DNA from 2 places in the Micromonospora xinjiangensis genome. Region 1 is predicted to be linked to the other one. Evidence: riboswitches for the same ligand, from Rfam matches in the RefSeq annotation. Region 1 holds a riboswitch; the other holds the start of a gene.
The links. A riboswitch is a leader RNA that binds a small molecule or an ion and turns the genes downstream of it on or off. The one in region 1 is predicted to bind cyclic di-AMP.
Positions count from the first base shown of each region.

Region 1 (5,648 bases):
CTTCGCTCGGGTGTGACCGTTGACCAGGGCCTGCGACGGGGCTGGCCAGGGCCGATCACGTGGGAATAGAGGTGCGGGATGAGCGGACCCGGATCGCCCGGGCACCCGGGCACGCGGACTGGGTTCGACCAGTCGACGCCGCCGGTCCTCCGCCCGGAGCAGGCGCTCGCCGAGCTTGTCGCGGGCAACCGTCGGTTCGTCTCCGGAGTACCGGACCACCCCAACCAGGACGCCGGCCGCCGTGCCGCCGTCGCCGTCGGGCAGCACCCGTTCGCGGTGATCGTCGGCTGCTCCGACTCACGGCTCGCCGCTGAGATCATCTTCGACCGTGGCCTCGGTGACCTCTTCGTGGTCCGCACCGCCGGGCACACCACCGGGCCGGAGGTCCTGGGCAGCGTCGAGTACGCGGTCACCGTGCTCGGAGCCCCGTTGGTGGTCGTGCTCGGGCACGACTCGTGCGGTGCGGTCCAGGCGGCCCGGGACTCCGTCGCGACGGGCACGCCGCCCCCCGGCCATCTCGGCGCGGTCGTGGACGCCGTCGTGCCCAGCCTCCGCCGTGCCACGGCCGAGGGCGTGGACGACATCAACGGGATCGTCGACATCCACATCGCGGAGACGGTCGAGTCGCTGCTGGGCAGGTCCGCCGCGCTGGCCGCCGAGGTTGCGGCCGGGCGGTGCGCGGTGGTCGGCATGTCGTACCGGCTCGCGGCCGGCGAGGTCCGCCAGGTCGCCGGCACGCTGCCCGCGGCGACCGTCTGAGCCCCGGCGAGCCGGCGAGGCGCGAGCCGAGGCCGCGCCCCGGCCGACGGGCCGAGGTTTCACCCCATCCGTGATGCGCGAGAGGACCGCCCCGCGTGAAAGTGGGACGGTCCTCTCGTCGTCATGGGTCGTCGCTACAGGAGCGACATGTGCACGTGGTCTGTGTGGTTGGACGGACCGCTGTAGGACTTCCAGCCGGTCGCCGGGAACCAGATCTGCCGGTTCCAGATCACGTAGTAGATGCCGAGCCGGTCCGCGTTGCGGATGAGGAACGCGGCGAGGTTGTTGCCGTACATCCGGGTGTCGTCGTTGTGCCACGGCGAGAAGCCGCTCTTCTGCAACGACCAGTCACAGGCCCGGCCCTTCGGGTGCTCCCAGGGGCCACCGGGGCGGTAACAGCCGACGAAGCGGTTGAAGCCGGCTCGCTTGACCTCCTTGTACGCGTGCAGGGTGCGCGGCGTGATGCAGCCCGAGGTGGTGGGGTCGTTCTCGCTGCACGACTCCGACTTCCAGTCCCCGTCGGCGGTGCGGCCGGGGCCGATCTTCGCCACCGGGGAGGTGGCCGACACCAGGCCGCCCGTGAAGCCCTTCCCGCCGACGAGCGCGAGGGCCTTCTCCGCGTCCCGCTTCTGCTTGGCCATGATGGCGGCCTGCTTCTGTTGCTCCCGGACCTCGGCGTCGATCGCCAGCTTGGCCAGCTCGGCGCGGCTCTTGACCTCGTTGATGCGGGCCAGCTTCTGCGAGTTGACCATGTTGAGCTCGTCGAGGCCGGTCGCGCGCTCCACGAAGGAGTCGGGGGTGTTGCTCGACAGGAGCATGGCGACCGCGCCGATCCGGCCGGTCCGGTACGACTGTGCCGCGATCTCGCTGACCTGGGGTGCCAGCGCGTCCAGCTCGGCCTGGGCCTTCTGGACCTCCAGGTTCAGCTCCTGCTGGCGCTGCTTCGACTTGTTCAACCGGGCCTTCGCGGCGGTGTAGTTGCGGTTGGTCGTCTCGATGACGTCGGTGAGCAGTGGCGGGTCGTCGTCCTCGTGACCGGACGGGGTGCTCGGCTTGGGCGCGGCGGACGCCGGCAGGGGCCCGGCGAACATGGCCAGCGCGGCGAACACGGCCACCACAGGTGTCAACCAGCGGCGTAGGGGTGCCGTCACAGTGTTCCCTTCCGTCGACCGCCGACCGGGTTAGCTGACGGGTTCGGGGCGGAAGTGGCCCCTACCGCTGCCGCGGATTCACCCCACGTACCTGGGTTCCCGGTTCGCCGCGTGGCGATTGGGCGGTGGCACCGCAGGCGCCGCTGCGCGCCTTCGGCGGTGACCGGCAGCGAGGTTACCCGAGAGGCATCGTGGGGATCTACGCCCGGATGCCGACTAAAAGCGTCATTTCGCCATAGCGCTGGGTAACGAGTGACGCAGTCCTCAGGCCATCGGGACCGCCTGCTCACGTTGAGGAGTGTCACCATGCGCTGTCCGTGCTCCTGTCCGGGTCGGGCCAGTCCCGGCGGCTGGCGGGAGGCGGGGTGGAGGCGGGGCCGGGGCGGGCGGCGCCGAGCGCCTCCAACACCTCGGCCCGGTCCGGCGCGGGCCGGGCGGCCGGGGCGGTGGGGCCGGGTTCGTCGCTCGACGGCGCGGTGGTGCCACGACCGGCCGTGGTGACGAGCGCGGCGAGGCCGGTCGTCAGCGGAACGGCGGCGATCAACCCGAGCGTGGCGACCGCGCTGCGGACGATCTCCTGGGCGAGGAACTCGCTCGTGAGGATCTGACTCACCGGCCGCGAGTCGGCGGTGAGCAGGAGCAGCAACGGCAGCGAGGCGCCGGCGTACGCCAGCACGATGGTGTTGACGGTGGAGGCGATGTGTGCCCGGCCGACCCGGGTGGCCGCGCGGTAGAGCTGGAGTCGGGACAGCCCCGGGTTCGCGTGGGCCAGCTCGGTCACCGTGGCCGCCTGGGTGACGGTGACGTCGTCGAGGACGCCGAGCGACCCGATGATGATCCCGGCCAGCAGCAGACCGTGCAGGTCCACGTCGGCCTGGAACATCGACAGGGTGGTGGCCTCCTCGCTGCCGAAGCCGGTGAGGTGGGTGGCGGCGGTCGCCACGGTGCCCAGCACGCCCGTGAGCACCAGGCTGCCCAGCGTGCCGAGCACCGCCACCGAGGTCTGTGCGGTGACGCCGTGCGTCAGGTACAGGACGACGAACATGATCAGTGCGGCGCCGACCACGGCGACGAGCAGCGGTGACCGGCCCGCGCTGATGCCCGGCAGCACGAAGGTGAGGAGGATGGCGAAGCTCGCGGCGAGACCGGCGAGCGCCGCCAGGCCGCGCCACCGGCCGAACGCGACGATCGCGGCGGCGAAGACCACCGCGAGCCAGACCAACGGTTTGCCGCGCTGGTGCTCGGCGATGTTCCAGGTCACCGACGAGGGGTCGGCGGGGTCGGACAGCTCGACCACGATCACCTCGTCGTCGGGCTCGACGGTGGGCGCGCCGGGGCCGTCCGGGATCGGTGCCTGCACTTCCTGGCCCGAGGCCGGGCCGCTCTCCACGCGGACGGTCACCGAGCCGCACCGCTGTGGTTGCCCACCCGGCGTCCCCTCCGGTGTCTCCGGGGCGGGCGGGCAGGGTTCGCTCACCACGCGGGTGACCGTGCCGTGGTACCGGGGCGGGTCGGCGCCGCCGTCGGGCGCCGCCGCGTCGCGTGGCCAGAGCAGCAGGGCGGCGACCACCGTGGCGAGGACGAGGGGGACCACCGTCGCGACGAGGATCCGTCGCACCCGGGGTGGGGCGGACGGAGCGGGACGGGTGTGGTCAGCGCCCATGACGAATCTCCCAACGATTCCGGGGCGGGGTACGTGCCGGCGGAGTGATCGGTTCAGCGATCCGGGATCCCCCCGGCGGTGCCCGCACCAGGTGGCCGCAGGGTGGCGGCGTGACCACGTACGGCGAGGTGCCCGAGCGGACGGGCGGGGCCGCCGGCGGCGGGCGGAGCCGGCGCCCGGCGGGCTCGATGACGCGGTGTCCGGAAACCCATCGTCGGAATGCTAACCAGGGAGGTGCTGGGTGCGCCTCGCGCGGCGCGCGGCACGCCCCCGCCACCACCGGCCAGGGCGCGGCCCGGACGGCGACGCGCGCGGCGGAAGGCGCGCGCGAGCGCCGGAGAACCGGCATCGTGGGGGCATGCCCGGCCACCCGACCTCGTCGCACCCGCATCCAGAGCCCGACGCGCCCCCACCCACCGACCCGTCCGCCGGCCACGGCCAGCACAGCGGGGGCGCCGGTCACGACGAGCACGCCGGGGGGCGTGCCGGCCACGGCGGGCACGACAAGCACGCCGGCCACGACCCGGAGATGTTCCGGCGGCGGTTCTGGCTGTGCCTGGCGCTCACCGTGCCGGTGGTCGTCACCAGCCACATGGTCATGGACTGGTTCGGCTACCGGCTGGAGGCGCCCGGCCTCTCCTGGGTCGGGCCGGTGCTCGGGTCGGTGGTCTTCTGGTGGGGCGGCTGGCCGTTTCTGGTCGGCGCCGTACGCGAGGTGCGGGACCGGGCGCCCGGCATGATGCTGCTGGTGGCGATGGCGATCAGCGTCGCCTACCTCGCCTCGCTCGCCACCAGCGCGGGCGCCTTCGACCTGGACTTCTGGTGGGAGCTGGCCGCCCTGGTCACCATCATGCTGCTCGGCCACTGGCAGGAGATGCGGGCGATCGGGCAGGCACGGGGCGCGCTCGCGGCGCTCGCCGCGCTCCTGCCCGACGAGGCCGAGCGGGTGACGGAAGACGGGCAGGTCGAGCCGGTCCCGATCGGGGACCTGCGGGTCGGTGACGTGGTGCTCGTCCGGCCGGGCGGTCGGGTGCCGGCGGACGGCGAGGTCGTGGCCGGCGGGGCCGAGCTGGACGAGTCGATGATCACCGGGGAGTCCCGCCCGGTGCCCCGGGCCGTCGGGGAACGGGTGGTGGCCGGGACGGTCGCCACCGACTCGGCGCTGCGGGTGCGGGTCGAGGCCGTCGGCGAGCAGACCGCGCTCGCCGGCATCCAGCGCATGGTCGCCGAGGCGCAACAGTCCAGTGGACGCGCGCAGGTCCTGGCCGACCGGTTCGCGGCCGCCCTGTTCTACGTCGCGACCGCCACCGCCGTGCTCACCGTGGTGGTCTGGACGTCGCTCGGCCGGCTCGACGAGGCGGTGGTCCGCGCCGTCACGGTGCTCGTCATCGCCTGCCCGCACGCGCTCGGTCTGGCGATCCCCCTGGTGATCGCGCTGTCCACGGCGCTCGCGGCGAAGGCCGGGATCCTGGTCAAGGACCGCCTGGCGCTGGAGCGGATGCGGTCGGTCGACGCGGTGCTCTTCGACAAGACCGGCACGCTGACCCGGGGCGAGCACGCCGTCACCGACGTGGCCGCAGCGTCCGGCGCCGACCGGGACGAGCTGGTGCGGCTCGCCGCGGCCGTCGAGTCGGACAGTGAACATCCGCTGGCCCGGGCCATCGTGGCGGCGGCGGGCGCGCGCGGCGGGGCCGCCCGGGCGACCGGGTTCCGGTCGCTGCCGGGCCGCGGGGTGCAGGCCACCGTCGAGGGCGTCGCGTACGCGGTCGGCGGCCCGGCGCTGCTGCGGGAGCTTCGGGTGGATCTTCCCGAGGAGCTGCGACCCGCGGTCGACTCCTGGAGCGCCCGGGGAGCGGCCGTGCTGCACCTCGTGCGGCTGCCGGACGCCGTGCTCGGGGCGCTCGCCCTGACCGACGAGGTGCGCCCCGAGGCGCGCGAGGCGATCGCGGAGTTGCGCGCCCAGGGCGTACGGACGGTCGCGATGATCACCGGCGACGCGCGGCCGGTCGCCGAGGCGGTGGCCGCCGATCTCGGGTTCGGCGCGGGCGACGAGGTGTTCGCCGAGGTGCTTCCGG
Region 1 is NZ_JAXCFO010000003.1:725,133-730,780, forward strand. Features, by position in the region: gene SM573_RS15280 (carbonic anhydrase) at 79-759, shown strand; gene SM573_RS15285 (coiled-coil domain-containing protein) at 894-1,910, opposite strand; cyclic di-AMP (ydaO/yuaA leader) riboswitch at 1,915-2,045, opposite strand; gene SM573_RS15290 (YibE/F family protein) at 2,212-3,573, opposite strand; gene SM573_RS15295 (heavy metal translocating P-type ATPase) at 3,932-5,648, shown strand, end outside.

Region 2 (5,648 bases), on a different contig from region 1:
CCAGGCCGCGTTCCACGGCCGCCCGGGCCAGCGCCTCGATGCCGGGCGCGCCGATGCCGTCGTCGTTGGTGACGAGCACGCGGAGGGTCATCGCTCGACCGCCCGGTCGGCCAGCTCGTCCGGAGTGGTGCGTTGCTGCGGGCGGGAGGCGGCCGGGACCAGCTTCACGCGGTCGACCAGGCCGGTGATCGAGTCGAGCCGGCCGGTGCCGAGACCGTGCCGGGTGACGTTCAGCGCCCCGGCCGCCGCACCCGTCCGGATCGCCGTACGGATGTCGCCGCCGGCGGCGACCACGGCGGCGACGCCGGCGGTCATCGAGTCGCCGGCTCCGCGCGGGTCGGCCGTCTCGAGGCGGGGCATCTCCACCTCGAACACCTCACCATCGACAAGCGCGAGGGCAGGCCGGTCGGCCCGGCTCACCACGACGCTCTCGGCGCCCGCGTCGTGCAGGTCGAACATCGCGCGGGAGAGCTGCTCCTCGTCGTCCTCGGCGGCCCGGCCGTCGCGGATCAGCTCCTCGTGGCTCACCTTGAGGAAGAAGACCCCGCTCTCCAGGACCGCGGTGAGGTGGTCCCCGGAGAGGTCGACCACCACGCGCCCGCCGTTCGCGCCGAGGTCGGCGGCGAAGCGCCGGTAGAGGTCCGGCGGGACCAGCGTGGGATCGTTGGGCCCGCTGAGCACGCTCACCGGGGCGCGCAGCCCCTCGCCGAGCGCCAGGTTGTAGAGCTCGTCCAGCTCGTGGCGGCTCAGCGGCTGGCCGGGCACCTCGACGATCTCCCGTCGGGTGCCCTCGCGCCGGTCGTGCACGTAGCCACCGCTGCCCGAGTCGCGGACCACCACCTTCAGGTCCACGCCCTCGCTCACCAGCAGCGGTTCGAGGACCTGGCCGATCTCCCCGCCGAGCGCGGTGCAGAGCACCACCTCCCCACCGAGGGAAATGATCATCCGGGCCTGCCAGACGCCCTGCCCGCCCGGGTGCAGGTGGATCTCGGGCTGCCCGGCCGGTTGGTCGACGGTCACGGTCAGCAGGGGCGTGGGGGCGAAGACCATCACGTGTCCGCTCATGCGCCGTGTCCGTCCATCGTGTGCACCTCCGTTGGCGGTCAGGGCTGTGTGATTCCCCACCGCTTGACCGTTATGCGAAGGTCACCCGAACGTGCGATGTCGACCCGGTTGCCACCCGGGGTGTTGCCGGGCGGGGCCCGGTGGGCCAGGATCGGGCGACCGACGGCGGCGGGGAGACGGCGTGCTCAGGCGGGATTCCTTCAGCTACACCGTCCAGGCGCGCTGCGCGCTCACCGACGCGGCCGCCCTGCTCGGCGACCTGAGCCGGCAGGGCGAGCTGCATCCGCTGATCGTGCGGGTCCGCCGGGTGCCGGCCCGTCCGGGAGCGCGGGCCAGTTACACCGTCACGGATCGGTTGACCGCGGGGCCGGTGCGGTTTCCGGTGACGTACCAGGCCGATGTCCTCGTCGACACGACCGACCAGATCGTGACGGTGGCCCGGCAGTGGCCCGCCACGACGGTACGCAACCACACCCGCCTGCGCGCCGAGCCCGGCGGGCTGGTCCGGATCGACGTCGAGATCACGCTCGCCGCGCCGGCGCCGCTCTTCGCGTACGCCTTCCGGCAGGCCCGGGCCGCGCACCTGGCGCTGGCGAACCGGCTCGGTGGGGTGCTGGACGGCGAACCGGGCGGGCCGCCGGCCGTGACCTGACCACCGGTGCGTGCGGTCGCGGCGCCCGGTCAGCCCCTCGGTCGCCCGGCCGCCGTGGCCGGTCGGCGCGTGGTGGGCGGGACCGCCCGCCGCGTCCGGCCCCACGGCTTGTACGTCGACAGCACCGTAGCGATGATCATGAGAGTGGTGGACACGGCCGGGGCGATGATCAGGTCGGCGCGGTCGCGGGGCGGCAGGGCGGCACCGAGGTCCCCGGCGGCACGCAGGTTCGGTGTGAGCAGCGCCAGCACGAGCACGACCATCACCGTGGTGATCAGCAGCTTGACCAGCACCCAGCGGTGGCGCAGGAGCCCCCACGGGGTGAGCAGGCTGCTGGCGACGCCGATCACCCAGACCATCACGCTGAGCGGCGCGAAGAGTGTCGTGCCGACGAGGGCGGCGACCGGGTAGACCACGGCCGGGTCGGCCCCGCGCAGGACGGCGACGCCGAGGGTGAGCAGCACGAGGTCGGTGCCGAGCCACCCCAGCGAGGTGACCAGGTGCAGGGTGAGCAGGGCCTTGCGGGCGGTGGGCGGTGTCCGGCTCATGTGGGTGATGCTGCCCGCGTCGGCCGCCCGGATCGTCCGACCACCGACGACACCCGGCCTACGCTTCGGGACGTAGCGACCCGGCGCGGTGCCCGGTGGGTGGCCGCCACCTGGCGACCACCCACCGGCGCGATCAGTACACCGACAGGTGCACGTGGTTGGTGTGGTCGCTGGACGGGTCGCCGCCCGCCCCGCTGTACGACTTCCATCCGCTGCTGGGCAGCCAGATCTGCCGATACCAGATCACGTAGAGCACGGCGAGCCGGTCGGCGTTCCGGATGAAGTACGCGGCCAGGTTGTTGCCGTACGTCTTGTCGCCGCCGGTGGCGTCACCGCCGAAGCCGTTCTTCTGCGCGGCGAAGTCGCACGCCCGCCCCTTCGGGTGCTCTCCCGAGCCGCCGCTGCGGTAGCACGAGACGTAGCGGGTGAAGCCGGCCGCCTTGGCCTGGTTGAGCGCGTGCAGCATGCGGGGCGTGATGCAGCCGTTGGCCGGGGTCGGGTCGTTGACGCTGCACGACTCCTTGGGCCAGGACCCGTCGGAGTTGCGGGGTGCCGGGGCGGCGTTCGCGGTGGAGGTGCCGCGGTTGGAGCCGCCGCTGGCGGCGCGGGTCGAGTTGCTGGTGGCGACCTCGAGGGCCCGCTCGGCCTGCTCCTTGCGCTTGGTCATGACCGCGACCTGCTTGCGCTGCTCGCGGATCTCGCCGTCCACCGCGGCCCGGGTGCGGGTCATCTCGTCCCGCGTCTCCATCAGCTCACGCAGTGCCCGGTCCTCGTTGGCGGCGACCGCGTCGAGCGCGGCCGCGCGATCCAGGAAGCCGTCCGGTGAGTTGCTGTTGAGCAGCGCCGACACGGCGGCGAGCCGGCCGGTGCGGTAGGCGACGCCGGCGATCTCGCCGACCTTGCCGCTGCGCTGGGCCAGCTCTCCCTCGATCGTCTTCAGCTCGGCGGTCAGCTGTTGCTGGCGCTTCGTCGACCGCTCCAGGGCCGCCTTCGCGTCGAGGTAACCCCGGCTGGCCGCGTCGAGCTGGGCCCGGAGGGCGGGCGTGCCGCCCTCGTCGTCCTGCGCGGGTGCGGCGGCGGCCAGAGCGGCCGGGGGAGTGGCCGCGATGGCGGTGCCGGGGGTGAGCGCGACGCAGAGGGCGAGCGTCGCGGCGATCAGGGCCGCCGTGCGGGCGGCGCGTCGTCGTACGGGTGCCACTGGTGGCATGCACATGTCCTTCCGTCAGCCGCCGACCGGGTTAGCTGACGGGTTCGGGACGGAAGATCCCTACCGCTGACGCGGATGCACCCCACGAACGTGGTTCCCCGGCTCGCCCGTGCGGGCGATTAGGCGACGGTCCCCGCCGGCGCCGGTGGGCGCCGCCTGGCGGAGGCCGGGACCGAGCCTACCGGGGCCGGTGGGGCTGGTGCAGCAGATGTGACTCCGCGTGCCGCCACAACTACCGGTAAATCGGTCATAGGGGGACGATACACGCCAAGAATTAAGGTTGTCCTCATTACCACTCCACCGCCCCGCAGGCCCCAGCGGCCGCACCGGGCTCGATCTGCAACGTGGCGTGCTCGATGTGGAAGTCCTCGTGCAGGGCCCTGCGGGCGGCGGCGAGCACGGTAGCGATCTCGGCTCCGGGTGCCATCGTGAGGTGCGCGGAGGCCACCTCCATGCCCGAGGTGAGGGTCCAGACGTGCAGGTCGTGCACGTTGGCGACGCCGGGTACGGCGGCCAGCCGGTCGCGCACCGCGCTCACCTGGAGGTGCTCCGGTGCGGCCTGGACGAGGATCCGGACCGCGGCCCGCCCGAGCCGCCAGGTGCGGGGAAGGATGAACACGCCGATCGCCACCGCGACCAGCGGGTCCGCCCACCACCAGTCGGTGACCGTGATGAGGGCCGCCGCGCCGATGACGCCCAGCGAGCCGAGCAGGTCGCCCAGCACCTCGAGGTAGGCGCCGCGCAGGTTGATGCTCTCCTGCGCGCCCGGGCGCAGCAGTGCGAAGGCGACCACGTTGGCGAGCAGGCCGAGGACGGCCACGGCCAGCATGGGGCCGGCCAGCACCTCGGGCGGGTCGCCGAAGCGGCCGACCGCCTCGACCACGACGTAGACCGCGACCCCCGAGAGCAGCACCGCGTTGGCGAGCGCGGCGAGCACCTCGAGGCGGTAGAGGCCGAAGGTGCGCTGCGGGTTCCCGGTGGCCCGGCGCCCGGCGGTGATCGCCGCGAGGGCCATGCCGATGCCCAGCACGTCGGTGAACATGTGCCCGGCGTCGGAGAGCAGCGCGAGCGAGCCGGTGCGGAAGGCGGCCACCGCCTCGACCAGCATGAGGGCGGCCAGCAGCGCGAAGGCCGCCCAGAGCCGGCCACGGTGGTGCTGCGCGGCGTTCGCCACCGACCGCTCATGGTCATGACCTGCGCCCACGAGACCACCCTCCGCGCGACCGTTCCGACCGGTCCAACATATGCTCACATCGCTATGTATGCAAGTGAGGGGTCGGGCGGTCCGCCGACCGGGGCGGGAGCCCTCAGCCCGTCGGATCGATCGTCGTGAGCCGCTGGGTGGCCCGGGAGAGCGCCACGTAGAGGGTCCGGACACCCGAGCCCGGATCCGACCGGATCTCGCTCGGGGCGATCAGCACCACGCCGTCGTACTCCATGCCCTTCGCCTCCAGGCTGGTCACCACCTGGAGACGGGGGGCGCCGAGCGCGCCGAGCCAGGCGGCCACCTCGTCACGGCGGGGCACCGGGGTGATGACCCCGACCGTCCCCTCCACCTCGCCGAGCACCCGGGTCACCGCCGCCACGGTGGTGGTCTCCAACTCGGTCGCCGGCACGACCAGCTCGACCGGGTCGACACCCGTGGAGCGGACCGCGGTGGGCAGCGCGAGGTCGGGATCGACCCGCCGGATCTCGGCCGCCGCCACCGCGAAGATCTCCGAGGAGTTGCGGTAGTTGGTGGTGAGGGTGAAGTGGTGCCGCCGGCGGCGGCCCAGCGCCTGGTCCCGGGCCCGCGCCAGCTCCCCCGGGTCACCGGTCCACGCGGTCTGCGCCGGGTCGCCCACCACCGTCCAGGAGGCCAGCCGGCCCCGCCGGCCGATCATCCGCCACTGCATGGGCGACACGTCCTGCGCCTCGTCCACCACCACGTGCGCGTACTCCCGGTAGTCCGCCGGGCGCTCCCGGGCCGCCTCCCGCGCCGCCCGCCGCCGGTCGGCGTACGTGCTCAGCTCCCGGACCCCGCCCGCGAGCTGGAACGGGTCCCGCTTCGGCCGGGCCGGCTGCACCGGCTTGCCGAGCAGCGCGTCCAGCTCGTCGAGCAGCGCGATGTCGGCGATCGTCAGCCCGTCGGCGTCCAGCGTCCGGTACGCCTCCGACAGCAGCCGGATCTCGGCTC
Region 2 is NZ_JAXCFO010000005.1:470,740-476,387, reverse strand. Features, by position in the region: gene surE (5'/3'-nucleotidase SurE) at 1-91, opposite strand, end outside; gene SM573_RS21045 (PfkB family carbohydrate kinase) at 88-1,065, opposite strand; gene SM573_RS21040 (SRPBCC family protein) at 1,247-1,717, shown strand; gene SM573_RS21035 (hypothetical protein) at 1,747-2,265, opposite strand; gene SM573_RS21030 (coiled-coil domain-containing protein) at 2,399-3,463, opposite strand; cyclic di-AMP (ydaO/yuaA leader) riboswitch at 3,477-3,608, opposite strand; gene SM573_RS21025 (cation diffusion facilitator family transporter) at 3,762-4,676, opposite strand; gene SM573_RS21020 (HelD family protein) at 4,780-5,648, opposite strand, start outside.
Region 2: linked by a shared signal. The riboswitch ahead of SM573_RS21030 (coiled-coil domain-containing protein) and the one ahead of SM573_RS15285 (coiled-coil domain-containing protein) in region 1 are both predicted to bind cyclic di-AMP.